DNA from 2 places in the Streptomyces daliensis genome. Region 2 is predicted to be linked to the other one. Evidence: riboswitches for the same ligand, from Rfam matches in the RefSeq annotation. Region 2 holds a riboswitch; the other holds the start of a gene.

Region 1 (5,391 bases), on a different contig from region 2:
GCGCAGCGAACCGCAGTAGACGGGCAGCGCGTTGACGCCGCGCGCCTCGATGGCGTCGCACAGCGTCTCGACGAAGGCGGTGTTGCCCGACATCTCGTGCGCCCGGTAGAAGAGCACGCCCACCGTCGGACGCCCCGGCTCCGGCACGTACGAGCCGTGCACCCCGTACTGCGGCATCGCGGCGGGCGGTTCAAAGCCCTCGCCGCTCATCAGCACCGTGTCGGAGAGGAACCGCGCGAGCTGCGTCAGGTTCTCCGGGCCGCCCTCGACCAGGTACTTCAGCGCCTCCGCGACGAGCCCGGCCGGGACGCTGGACTCGGCCATCAGCTCCGCGTCCGGCACGGACTCGCCGCCCAGCAGCACGGTCGGCACCCCGGACGCCTTCAGCGCCGCGAGCCCGTCCTCCCAGGCCCGCTTCCCGCCGAGCAGCCGTACGACCGCGACGTCGGCGCCCTCCAGCAGCCCCGGCAGGTCCTCGGCCGCGTCCACCCGGGTGGGGTTGGCGATCCGGTACCCGGCGTCCGAGGCGCGGGCGGCGAGCAGGTCCGTGTCGGAGGTGGACAGCAGCAGGACGGTGCCCGGGCCGTCCTGTGTGTTCTTGGCGTCCGCAGTGCTCATGCGCGTACTCCCGCGTCTCCAGCGTCGGGCGCTCCCGGGGCGATGAACGGCAGGCCCTTGGGCGGGCCCGACTCGATCAGCCGCAGCAGCGCGTCCGTATCGGCGTGTTCCTCGATCAGATCGCCCAGGCGATCCAACTGCTCCTCGCGCAGCGCGGCGAAGCTCGTGTCCGGTGCGGGGACGAAGCCGTCGCGGCCCGCCTCCTCCGCGACCCGGCGCAGCAGCGCACGCCGGAAACCGTCGCTCTCCAGCGATCCGTGCCAGTGCGTCCCCCTGACGGCGCCCACCCGGCACCCGTCCAGGCTGTTGCCCAGGGGATCGGAGAAGAATGCGTCCCCGCCCAGCACCTCGGCCACACCGTGGTGGATCTCGTATCCCTCGACGTGCTCGCCCAGCGCCGTGCCGCCCGGCCGCGCGAGGGTCTTCTCCGCCGCGAACCGCACCCGCAGGGGCAGCAGCCCGAGCCCGTCGACGGTTCCGGCCCGCGACTCGACCTCGTCCTCGATGCGCTCGCCCAGCAACTGGTAGCCGCCGCAGATGCCCAGCACGGGACGCCCTTCGGCGGCGCGCCGCACCAGCGCTTGCGCCAGCCCGCGCTCCCGCAGCCACTCCAGCGCGCGCACGGTGCCGCGGGTGCCGGGCACGACGACGAGATCGGCGTCGGCCAGCTCCTCCGGCCTGTCGGTGAAGCGGACGACGACGCCTGGTTCGGCGGCCAGCGCGTCCACGTCGGTGAAGTTCGACATCAGCGGTACGGGGAGCACCGCGACCCGCAGCACGTCGGTGCCGTGCGGGGGCGCGACGGTGGACTCGCGCACGGTGCCGCGCAGCGACACGCGCAGCCCGTCCTCCTCGTCGATGCCCAGACCGTGCCGGAAGGGCAGCACCCCGAAGGACCGGCGCCCCGTGATGCGGCGCAGCATGTCGAGCCCTGGCTCCAGCAGGGACACGTCGCCGCGGAACTTGTTGACGAGGTAGCCCGCGAGGAGTTCCTGGTCCTCGGGGGCCAGCAGCGCCGTCGTGCCGAAGAAGGACGCGAAGACGCCGCCCCGGTCGATGTCGCCGACGACCACGACGGGCAGCCGTCCGGCACGGGCGAGGCCCATGTTGACGATGTCGCTGCGCCGCAGGTTGATCTCGGCGGGGCTGCCCGCGCCCTCGCAGATGACGGCGTCGTGGGTGCGGCGCAGCTCGTCGAGGCAGTCGGTGACCGTGGCCAGCAGCTTCTCCTGGCGGCCCTCGTGGTAGCCGCGTGCGCTGAGTTCGCCCACGGGCCTGCCCAGCAGCACGACCTGGCTGGTGCGGTCGCCGCCCGGCTTCAGCAGTACGGGGTTCATCAGCGCGCTGGGTTCCACCATGGCCGCCGCCGCCTGCATGGCCTGGGCGCGGCCGATCTCGGCGCCCTCGCGGGTGACGAAGGAGTTCAGCGACATGTTCTGGGCCTTGAACGGGGCGACCTTCACGCCCTTGCGGGCCAGCCAGCGGCAGATGCCCGCGGTGACGACGCTCTTGCCCGCGTCGGAGGTCGTGCCCGCGACGAGCAGGCCGCCGCCCGGAGCGCCGGTGCCGGTGCTGGTGCCGGTTCTGCCGGCCGTGCCGTTGTTCACGAGGTCCCCTTCCGTCGCCCGCGCACGCGGGAGTACTGGGAATACGCAGCCCCGGCGGCGAGCCGCCCCGCCGCGGTCACCGCGAGCGCGAGCACGCCGACGCGACGCGACAGGTGCGCCGCGCGCGCGATGTCACCGGTCTCCACGGCACGCCCGGGCGAGTTGAGCACGGGCCTGTGCTCGGTGCGCCCGCCGTAGGAGAGCGTCCCGCCCAGCCGTACGCCCAGCGCACCGGCGAACGCGGCCTCCACGGGACCCGCGTTGGGGCTCGGGTGGCGGTGCGCGTCCGTACGCCAGGCGCGCAGCGCGCCGCGCGGGTCCGGGCCCGCGAGCGCTGCGAGGACGGCGGTGAGCCGGGCACCGGGCCAGCCCGCGACGTCGTCGAGCCGCGCCGAAGCCCAGCCGAAGCGCAAATGGCGGGGGGAGCGGTGGCCGACCATCGCGTCGAGCGTGTTGACGGCGCGGAAGCCCGCCATCCCGGGCACCCCGGCCAGCGCGCCCCACACGAGGGCGCCCACGACCGCGTCCGACGTGTTCTCGGCGACGGACTCGACCACGGCGCGCGCGATCCCGTCGGCGTCCAGCGCCTGGGGGTCGCGTCCGCACAGATGGGGCAGCCGCCGCCGCGCCGCCGCCAGCTCGCCCGCCTCCAGCGCGGCGCCGACGGCGCGTGCCTCGCGGACCAGCCCGGCGCCGCCGAGCACGGTCCAGGTGACGCCCGCGGTGAGGGCGACGCTCGCGGGACCGTGGCCGACGGCCACGGTGCCGGTGCTGTTCGTACGGTGGTCCGCCGCACGCGCGGCGCGCGACAGCGCCGTCGCAGCGGCGACGGCGCCCGCGACGCACAGGGCCGTGTAGGCGGCGCCGCTGTCGCGCCGGTCGCGCCACAGGCGGCGCTCGGCCGCACCGGCGGCGCGCCCGAAGGCGGCCACGGGGTGGCCGCGCCGGGGGTCACCGAGCAGCAGATCGCCGAGGAATCCGAGGGCTGCGCCACAGGCGTGGGCGCGTGGGGCCCGCATCCGTCAGCGCGCCGTCATGCCTCGTAGGGCCGGTGCCGTGGTGGGCACCGGGCGTGCCGTGCCCACGTCAGGGCGTGCGGCCAGGAGTTCGTTGGCGGTGAAGCCGGGCATGGCGGTGTCCTCACTCAGGGTCCTCGCCCTGGCTCGACGTGACCGGCGGTGAGAGTCTCCTGGCTCCCGGATCGGCGCTCAGGGGGTGTCGTACGGACCCCCTCCCCGGCCTTCCAGCCCGCATGTGCGCGTGGGCCGTGACCTTCTGGTTGGGGAGCGCTCCCCGGTGACAGTGGCGGGACCGCGCCGGATTCGCACCGGCTTCCTCTCCTGCCGCCGTTGGGCAACGGGAAGTCCACCACGGTTCACGAGAGGGCGTCAACTCGCCCTGACCTGCGACGGGAGAGTGTGAGGAGACACACGGGCGCACACGGACGAGGGGTACGAGCAACCGCTCGTACCCCTCGTGAGAACGCCGTCGTCGCTAGGCGGCGATGAGGTAGATGCCGAACGCCACGGCCGCCGCGCACAGCGCGAAGCAGGCGTAGGCACCGGTGCGGGCGAGCGCCGGGGCGCCGGTGCCGTCCGCCTTGCGGGCCGAGGAGCCGACGATGCCGAGCGTGAACACGCCCACCAGGCCGACCGTCGCCACGAGGCTGACGCCGAAGACCTGGCCGAGAGCGGCCCAGTCGATGTTCATAGCGGTCTTCCTTCTGACTTCCTGGACGGGGGGTGGGGTGCCGGGGCCTCTAGGAGGGGACGCCGGACCGGGGACGTGCCGCGGTGCCCGCGCGCGGGCGGGGCTCCGGAAGCGTGGGCTCCGCCCCTGCGAACGGCACATGCCCGGGCCGGGGCTCGGAGGCGGTCCCGTCGCTCTCATCGGACGAGGTCCCGTCGGCCGTGTCAGCGCCCAGGGCCGCTGCCGCCGCCTCGGAGGTGACGGGCGTGCCGGGGGCCGGAGGCGGTGCGACGGAGCGCATGGCCGCGGTGACGACACCGGCGGGCTCGTCCGCGTCGCCGAGAACACCGGGAACACCGGTGCCGTCGGCCGGTGCGGGGGCCGCGCCGTCGTGGACGTCGTTCACGTTGGTGTGGTCCACCGGCTGGCGCCGAGAGAGCGCCCAGATGGTGAGGCAGATCGCCAGCGCGAGGACCGCGACCGTGGCCACGCCCCAGTCGCCCTGGTCGGCCAGCAGGGCCGAACCCGCGGCGACGAGACCGGCAGCGGGGAGGGTCAGCGCCCAGCCCGTGACCATCCGGCCCGCCGTCGACCAGCGCACGACGCCGCCCTTGCGGCCGAGCCCGGAGCCCATGACGGCGCCGGAGCAGACGTGGGTGGTGGAGAGGGAGAAGCCGATGTGCGAGGAGGCCAGGATGGTGGCCGCAGCGCTGGTCTGGGCCGCGAAGCCCTGCGGGGGCTGGATGTCGGTGATGCCCTTGCCCATGGTGCGGATGATCCGCCAGCCGCCGAGGTACGTACCGGCCGCTATGGCGATGCCGGCTGCGGCGATGACCCACACCGGTGGGTCGGCGCTCGGCGCGAGGGCGCCGCCGGTGATCAGCGCGAGCGTGATCACACCCATGGTCTTCTGCGCGTCGTTGGTGCCGTGCGCGAGGGAGACGAGCGCTGCCGAGGTGATCTGGCCCGCGCGGTAGCCCTTGGCGGTCTGGCCTTCGTCGGCGTGCCGGGCGAGCCGGTACGTCAGCCGCGTCGCGACGAGGGCTGCGATGCCCGCGACGAGCGGCGCCGCGAGTGCCGGGATGAGGACCTTCATCACGACGACGTCGGCGTTGACGGCCCCGAGGCCGACGGAGGCGACGGTGGCGCCGATGAGGCCGCCCATCAGGGCGTGGGAGGAGCTGGAGGGGAGGCCCGCCAGCCAGGTCAGCAGGTTCCAGATGATGGCGCCGACGAGACCCGCGAAGATCACTTCGGGCCGGATACCGGAGCCTTCGTCAATGATTCCCGACGAGATGGTCTTGGCCACCTCGACCGAGAGGAACGCGCCGACGAGGTTGAGGGCCGCCGACATCGCCACCGCGGTCTTGGGCTTGAGGGCCCCCGTGGAAATGGTGGTGGCCATGGCGTTGGCCGTGTCGTGGAAGCCGTTCGTAAAGTCGAACACCAAGGCCGTGACGATCACGATCCCGATGAG
Region 2 (5,391 bases):
CTGACGGGCATCCTCGCGACGATGCCGTACATCGCGCTCCAGCTCGTCGGCATCCAGGCGGTGCTCGACGTGATGGGCGTCGGCGGCGGGGAGTCGACGCACTGGTTCATCAAGGACCTGCCGATCCTCATCGCGTTCGGCGTGCTCGCGGCCTACACGTACTCCTCCGGGCTGCGCGCTCCCGCACTGATCGCGTTCGTGAAGGACGCGCTGATCTACATCGTCATCGCCGTCGCCATCATCTACATTCCGATCAAGCTCGGCGGCTTCGACGCGATCTTCGACAAGGCGGGCGCCTACTTCGCCGAGGAGAACCCCGCGACCGGAGCGCCGCGCGGCGAGCTGGCCAGCGGTCCCGACGCGCAGTGGGCCTACGGGACGCTGGCGCTGGGCTCGGCGCTGGCGCTGTTCATGTACCCGCACTCGATCACCGCGACGCTCTCCAGCCGCAGCCGCGAGGTGATCCGCCGCAACACCACCATCCTGCCGCTCTACTCGCTGATGCTGGGCTTCCTGGCACTGCTGGGCTTCATGGCCGTCGCGGCGGGGATCACCGTGCAGAACGGGCAGCTCGCGGTGCCGCAGTTGTTCGAGGAGATGTTCCCCGACTGGTTCGCCGGGGTGGCCTTCGCGGCCATCGGCATCGGTGCCCTGGTCCCGGCCGCGATCATGTCGATCGCAGCCGCGAATCTCTTCACCCGGAACATCTACAAGGACTTCCTCCGCCCGAACGCCACGGCCGCGCAGGAGACCAAGGTCTCCAAGCTGGTCTCGCTGCTGGTGAAGGTCGGCGCGCTCGTCTTCGTCCTGGGCATGGACAAGACCGTGGCCATCAACTTCCAGTTGCTGGGCGGGATCTGGATCCTCCAGACCTTCCCCGCGCTGGTCGGCGGCCTGTTCACACGCTGGTTCCACCGCTGGGGGCTGCTGGCTGGCTGGGCCGTTGGCATGGTCTACGGCACGCTCGCCGCGTACGGCGTCGCCAGCCCCACCCAGGAGCACTTCGGCGGCAGCAACGCGACGATCCCCGGCATCGGCGAGATCGGCTACATCGGCCTGACGGCCTTCGTGCTGAATGTCCTCGTCACGGTCGTCGCGACCCTCGTGCTGCGTGCCGTGAAGGCGCCCGACGGCATCGACGAGACGAGCCCAGGCGACTACACGGCGGACGCGGGCGACCCCGGCGTGCGCGAGGAACTGCCCCCGCCCACGGGCGCGGACGACACGGGCGCGGACGACACGGGGAACGCGACGGAGGGCACCGGCTCCGGGGAGGGCGTCAGGACGGCGGCTCACTGACCCCAGGGGCGCCCCGCGATCACCCCGGCGCCCCGAACCCGGCCCGCCCGGCCCCCGGCCGCGCAGCGGCCCCACAGCGCCCCGCTGACGCCTCCGCGTCAGCGGGGCGCTGCGCGTTCCCCCTGCCGACACAAGATATGGGGGTGGGTGCGTAAGCCAGCACAACATGTATTCTCGTGCTCGCTGTCGCCGCAGGGGAATCCGGTGCGAGTCCGGAACTGTCCCGCAACGGTGTGCGATGGGCTGATCTATGCCATGACGCGCAGCCCGCCGCGAGTCCGAGTACCTGTCGGCAGCATCGATGACGTCCGGGCCTCGTGGGTTGGGCCGGAGGACGCTGCGTGGTGTGCCGTGCCGCCCCTGCGGGCGACGGACAGGGCTGCCCGCACGCGCCCCCGCGCACCGCCCCGCACGGCCCCAGCCGAGCGAGGGAGAGCACGTCCAGTGACGATCGCACCAGCAGCACCCGTCGAAGCGGAGTCCGACTCAGCCGGGTCAGCCGGATCCACCGGAACGGCCGACGCGGCCGGACCCGTCGAGTCCGCCAAGCGCTCCGCGCTGCTGCGCACCCTGACCGAGCTGACCGCCGACCTCCCCGGCACCGACCCCGGACGGGTCGCGGGCGCCGCGCTGCGCGGGGCCCAGCCGGGCGCCGACGAGGCCGAGTTGCGCGCGCTCGCCTGCGAGGCTGCGGCCGGTCTGATCGGCGAGGAGCCGGTGTACTCCCGCCTCGCGGCACGGCTGCTGACCCTCGCCGTGCGCGAGGAGGCCGCGGGGCAGGGCGCGGTCTCCTTCGCCGCCTCGGTGGCGACGGGCCACCGCGAGGGCCTGATCGCGGACGGCACGGCCGCGTTCGTACGGGCGCACGCGGAGCGGCTGGACGCGCTCGTCGAGCGGGCCGTCGAGGACGGCGCCGACGACCGCTTCGGCTACTTCGGGCTGCGGACGGTCCACTCCCGCTATCTGCTGCGCCACCCGACGTCCCGTCAGATCATCGAGACCCCGCAGCACTTCCTGCTGCGCGTGGCCTGCGGACTGGCCGAGGACGCGTCGGAGCGGGCGCTGGACGAGGTCGCCGAGCTGTACCGGCTGACCAGCTCGCACGCCTATCTGCCCTCCTCCCCCACCCTGTTCAACTCCGGCACCCGGCACCCGCAGATGTCCTCCTGCTATCTGCTGGACTCGCCGCTGGACGAGCTGGACTCCCTCTACGAGCGCTACCACCAGGTGGCACGCCTCTCGAAGCACGCGGGCGGCATCGGCATCCCCTTCTCCCGCATCCGCTCCAGGGGCTCGCTGATCCGGGGCACCAACGGGCACTCCAACGGCATCGTCCCGTTCCTGCGCACCCTGGACTCCTCCGTCGCCGCCGTGAACCAGGGCGGACGCCGCAAGGGCGCGGCCTGCGTCTACCTGGAGACATGGCACGCGGACCTGGAGGAGTTCCTGGAGCTGCGGGACAACACGGGCGAGGAGGCCCGCCGCACCCACAACCTCAACATCGCGCACTGGATCCCCGACGAGTTCATGCGCCGCGTCGAGGCGGACGCCGAGTGGTCACTGCTGTCGCCCTCCGACGCGCCGGAACTGGTGGACCTGTGGGGCGACGAGTTCGACGCCGCCTACCGCAAGGCGGAGGCCGAGGGCCGCTACGCCAAGCGCGTCCCCGCGCGCCAGCTCTACGCCCGCATGATGCGCACCCTCGCGCAGACCGGCAACGGCTGGATGACCTTCAAGGACGCGTCCAACCGCACCGCCAACCAGACGGCCGAGCCGGGCCGCGTCGTCCACTCCTCGAACCTGTGCACCGAGATCCTGGAGGTCACCGACGACGGCGAGACGGCCGTCTGCAACCTCGGCTCCGTCAACCTCGCGGCCCACCTCGGCGACCCTGCCCGGGGATGGGAGGAGGCGATGGACTGGGAGAAGCTGGACGCGACCGTCCGCACGGCCGTGACCTTCCTGGACCGGGTCGTGGACATCAACTACTACCCGACGGACCAGGCGGCCACCTCCAACTCCCGCTGGCGCCCGGTCGGCCTGGGCGTGATGGGCCTCCAGGACGTCTTCTTCCGGCTGCGGCTGCCCTTCGACTCGCCCGAGGCCACCGCGCTCTCCACCCGTATCGCCGAGCGGATCATGCTCGCCGCCTACGACGCTTCGGCCGCGCTGGCCGAGCGGCACGGCCCGCTGCCCGCCTGGTCCGAGACCCGTACCGCCCGCGGCGTGCTGCACCCGGACCACTACGCGGACGCCTCCGAGCGGGCCTGGCCCGAGCGCTGGGAGGCGCTGCGCGCCCGTATCGCGGAGACCGGCATGCGCAACGCGCTGCTGCTGGCCATCGCGCCGACGGCGACGATCGCCTCGATCGCCGGCGTCTACGAGTGCATCGAGCCCCAGGTCTCCAACCTCTTCAAGCGCGAGACGCTCAGCGGCGAGTTCCTCCAGGTCAACGCCTATCTGGTGGACGAGCTGAAGCGGCAGGGCCTGTGGGACGACCGGGCCAGGGAGGCGCTGCGCGAGTCCAACGGCTCCGTCGAGGGCCTTACGTGGGTCCCCGAGGACGTGCGGAAGCTGTACCGCACGGCGTGGGAGCTGCCGCAGCGCGCGCTCATCGACATGGCGGCGGCGCGCACGCCGTACCTCGACCAGAGCCAGTCGCTGAACCTGTTCATGGCGTCGCCGACGATCGGCAAGCTCAGCTCGATGTACGCGTACGCCTGGAAGCGCGGCATCAAGACCACGTACTACCTGCGCTCGCGCCCCGCCACGCGGATCGCGCGCGCGGCGAGCAGCACGGCGGGCGCGACGGATGCCGCCGCGCCGTCGCCCGTACCCGTCCAGCAGACCGGCGGCCCCTCCGAAGAGGCCGTCGCCTGCTCCCTGGAAAACCCCGAGTCCTGCGAGGCATGCCAGTAATGACCGCCGTACCCGAGACCGCCGGAACCGCCGGAACCCCCGCCACGTCCGCCGCCGCTGCCACCACGGCGTCCGGGGCCTCCGCACAGCGGAAGAACCTGCTCGACCCGGGCTTCGAGCTGACGCTGCGCCCGATGCGCTACCCGCACTTCTACGACCGCTACCGCGACGCCATCAAGAACACCTGGACCGTGGAGGAGGTCGATCTCCACTCCGACGTCGCCGACCTCGCCAAGCTCACGCCCGGCGAGCAGCACATGATCAGCCGCCTGGTCGCCTTCTTCGCGACCGGCGACTCCATCGTGGCGAACAACCTCGTGCTGACCCTCTACAAGCACATCAACTCCCCGGAGGCGCGGCTGTACCTGTCGCGGCAGCTCTTCGAGGAGGCCGTGCACGTCCAGTTCTATCTGACGCTGCTGGACACCTATCTGCCCGACATGGACGAGCGGATCGAGGCGTTCGCGGCCGTCGAGAACATCCCGTCCATCCGCGAGAAGGCCCAGTTCTGCTTCCGCTGGATGGACTCGGTGGAGGAGATGGACCGGCTGGAGAGCAAGGCCGACCGGCGCCGCTTCCTGCTGAACCTGATCTGCTTCGCGGCGTGCATCGAGGGCCTGTTCTTCTACGGTGCCTTCGCCTACGTCTACTGGTTCCGCTCGCGCGGCCTGCTGCACGGCCTCGCCACAGGCACCAACTGGGTCTTCCGCGACGAGACCATGCACATGTCCTTCGCCTTCGACGTCGTGGACACCGTCCGCCAGGAGGAGCCCGATCTCTTCGACGAGGAGCTGGAGAAGCAGGTCACGGCCATGCTGGAGGAGGCCGTCGAGGCCGAGTTGCAGTTCGCCCGCGACCTGTGCGGCGACGGCCTCCCCGGCATGAACACGGAGTCCATGCGCGCCTACCTGGAGGCCGTCGCCGACCAGCGGCTCGCCCGGCTCGGCTTCCCCGTCCGCTACGGCTCCACGAACCCGTTCTCCTTCATGGAGCTCCAGAACGTCCAGGAGCTGACCAACTTCTTCGAACGGCGCGCCTCGGCCTACCAGGTCGCCGTCGAGGGCTCGGTCTCCTTCGACGACGACTTCTGACGGGCGGCCCGAGGGGGCGGGCCGCGGGGGCTGCTGGGACGCCGGGAACCGGTCAGCAGCCCCCGCAGTTGTAGTACGTCAC

Evidence for each region. A riboswitch is a leader RNA that binds a small molecule or an ion and turns the genes downstream of it on or off. The one in region 2 is predicted to bind cobalamin.
Region 1: it holds a riboswitch for cobalamin, as region 2 does, so the genes downstream of both, ACYVOO_RS10885 (cobalamin biosynthesis protein) here and ACYVOO_RS35075 (ribonucleoside-diphosphate reductase subunit alpha) in region 2, are expected to answer to the same signal.

The regions. Positions count from the first base shown of each region.
Region 1 is NZ_BAAGSO010000052.1:10,369-15,759, forward strand. It holds gene cobN (cobaltochelatase subunit CobN) at 1-618, opposite strand, end outside; gene ACYVOO_RS10880 (cobyric acid synthase) at 615-2,225, opposite strand; gene ACYVOO_RS10885 (cobalamin biosynthesis protein) at 2,222-3,244, opposite strand; cobalamin riboswitch at 3,389-3,610, opposite strand; gene ACYVOO_RS10890 (hypothetical protein) at 3,720-3,935, opposite strand; gene ACYVOO_RS10895 (inorganic phosphate transporter) at 3,985-5,391, opposite strand, start outside.
Region 2 is NZ_BAAGSO010000120.1:134,981-140,371, forward strand. It holds gene mctP (monocarboxylate uptake permease MctP) at 1-1,299, shown strand, start outside; cobalamin riboswitch at 1,467-1,607, shown strand; gene ACYVOO_RS35075 (ribonucleoside-diphosphate reductase subunit alpha) at 1,744-4,218, shown strand; gene ACYVOO_RS35080 (ribonucleotide-diphosphate reductase subunit beta) at 4,353-5,309, shown strand.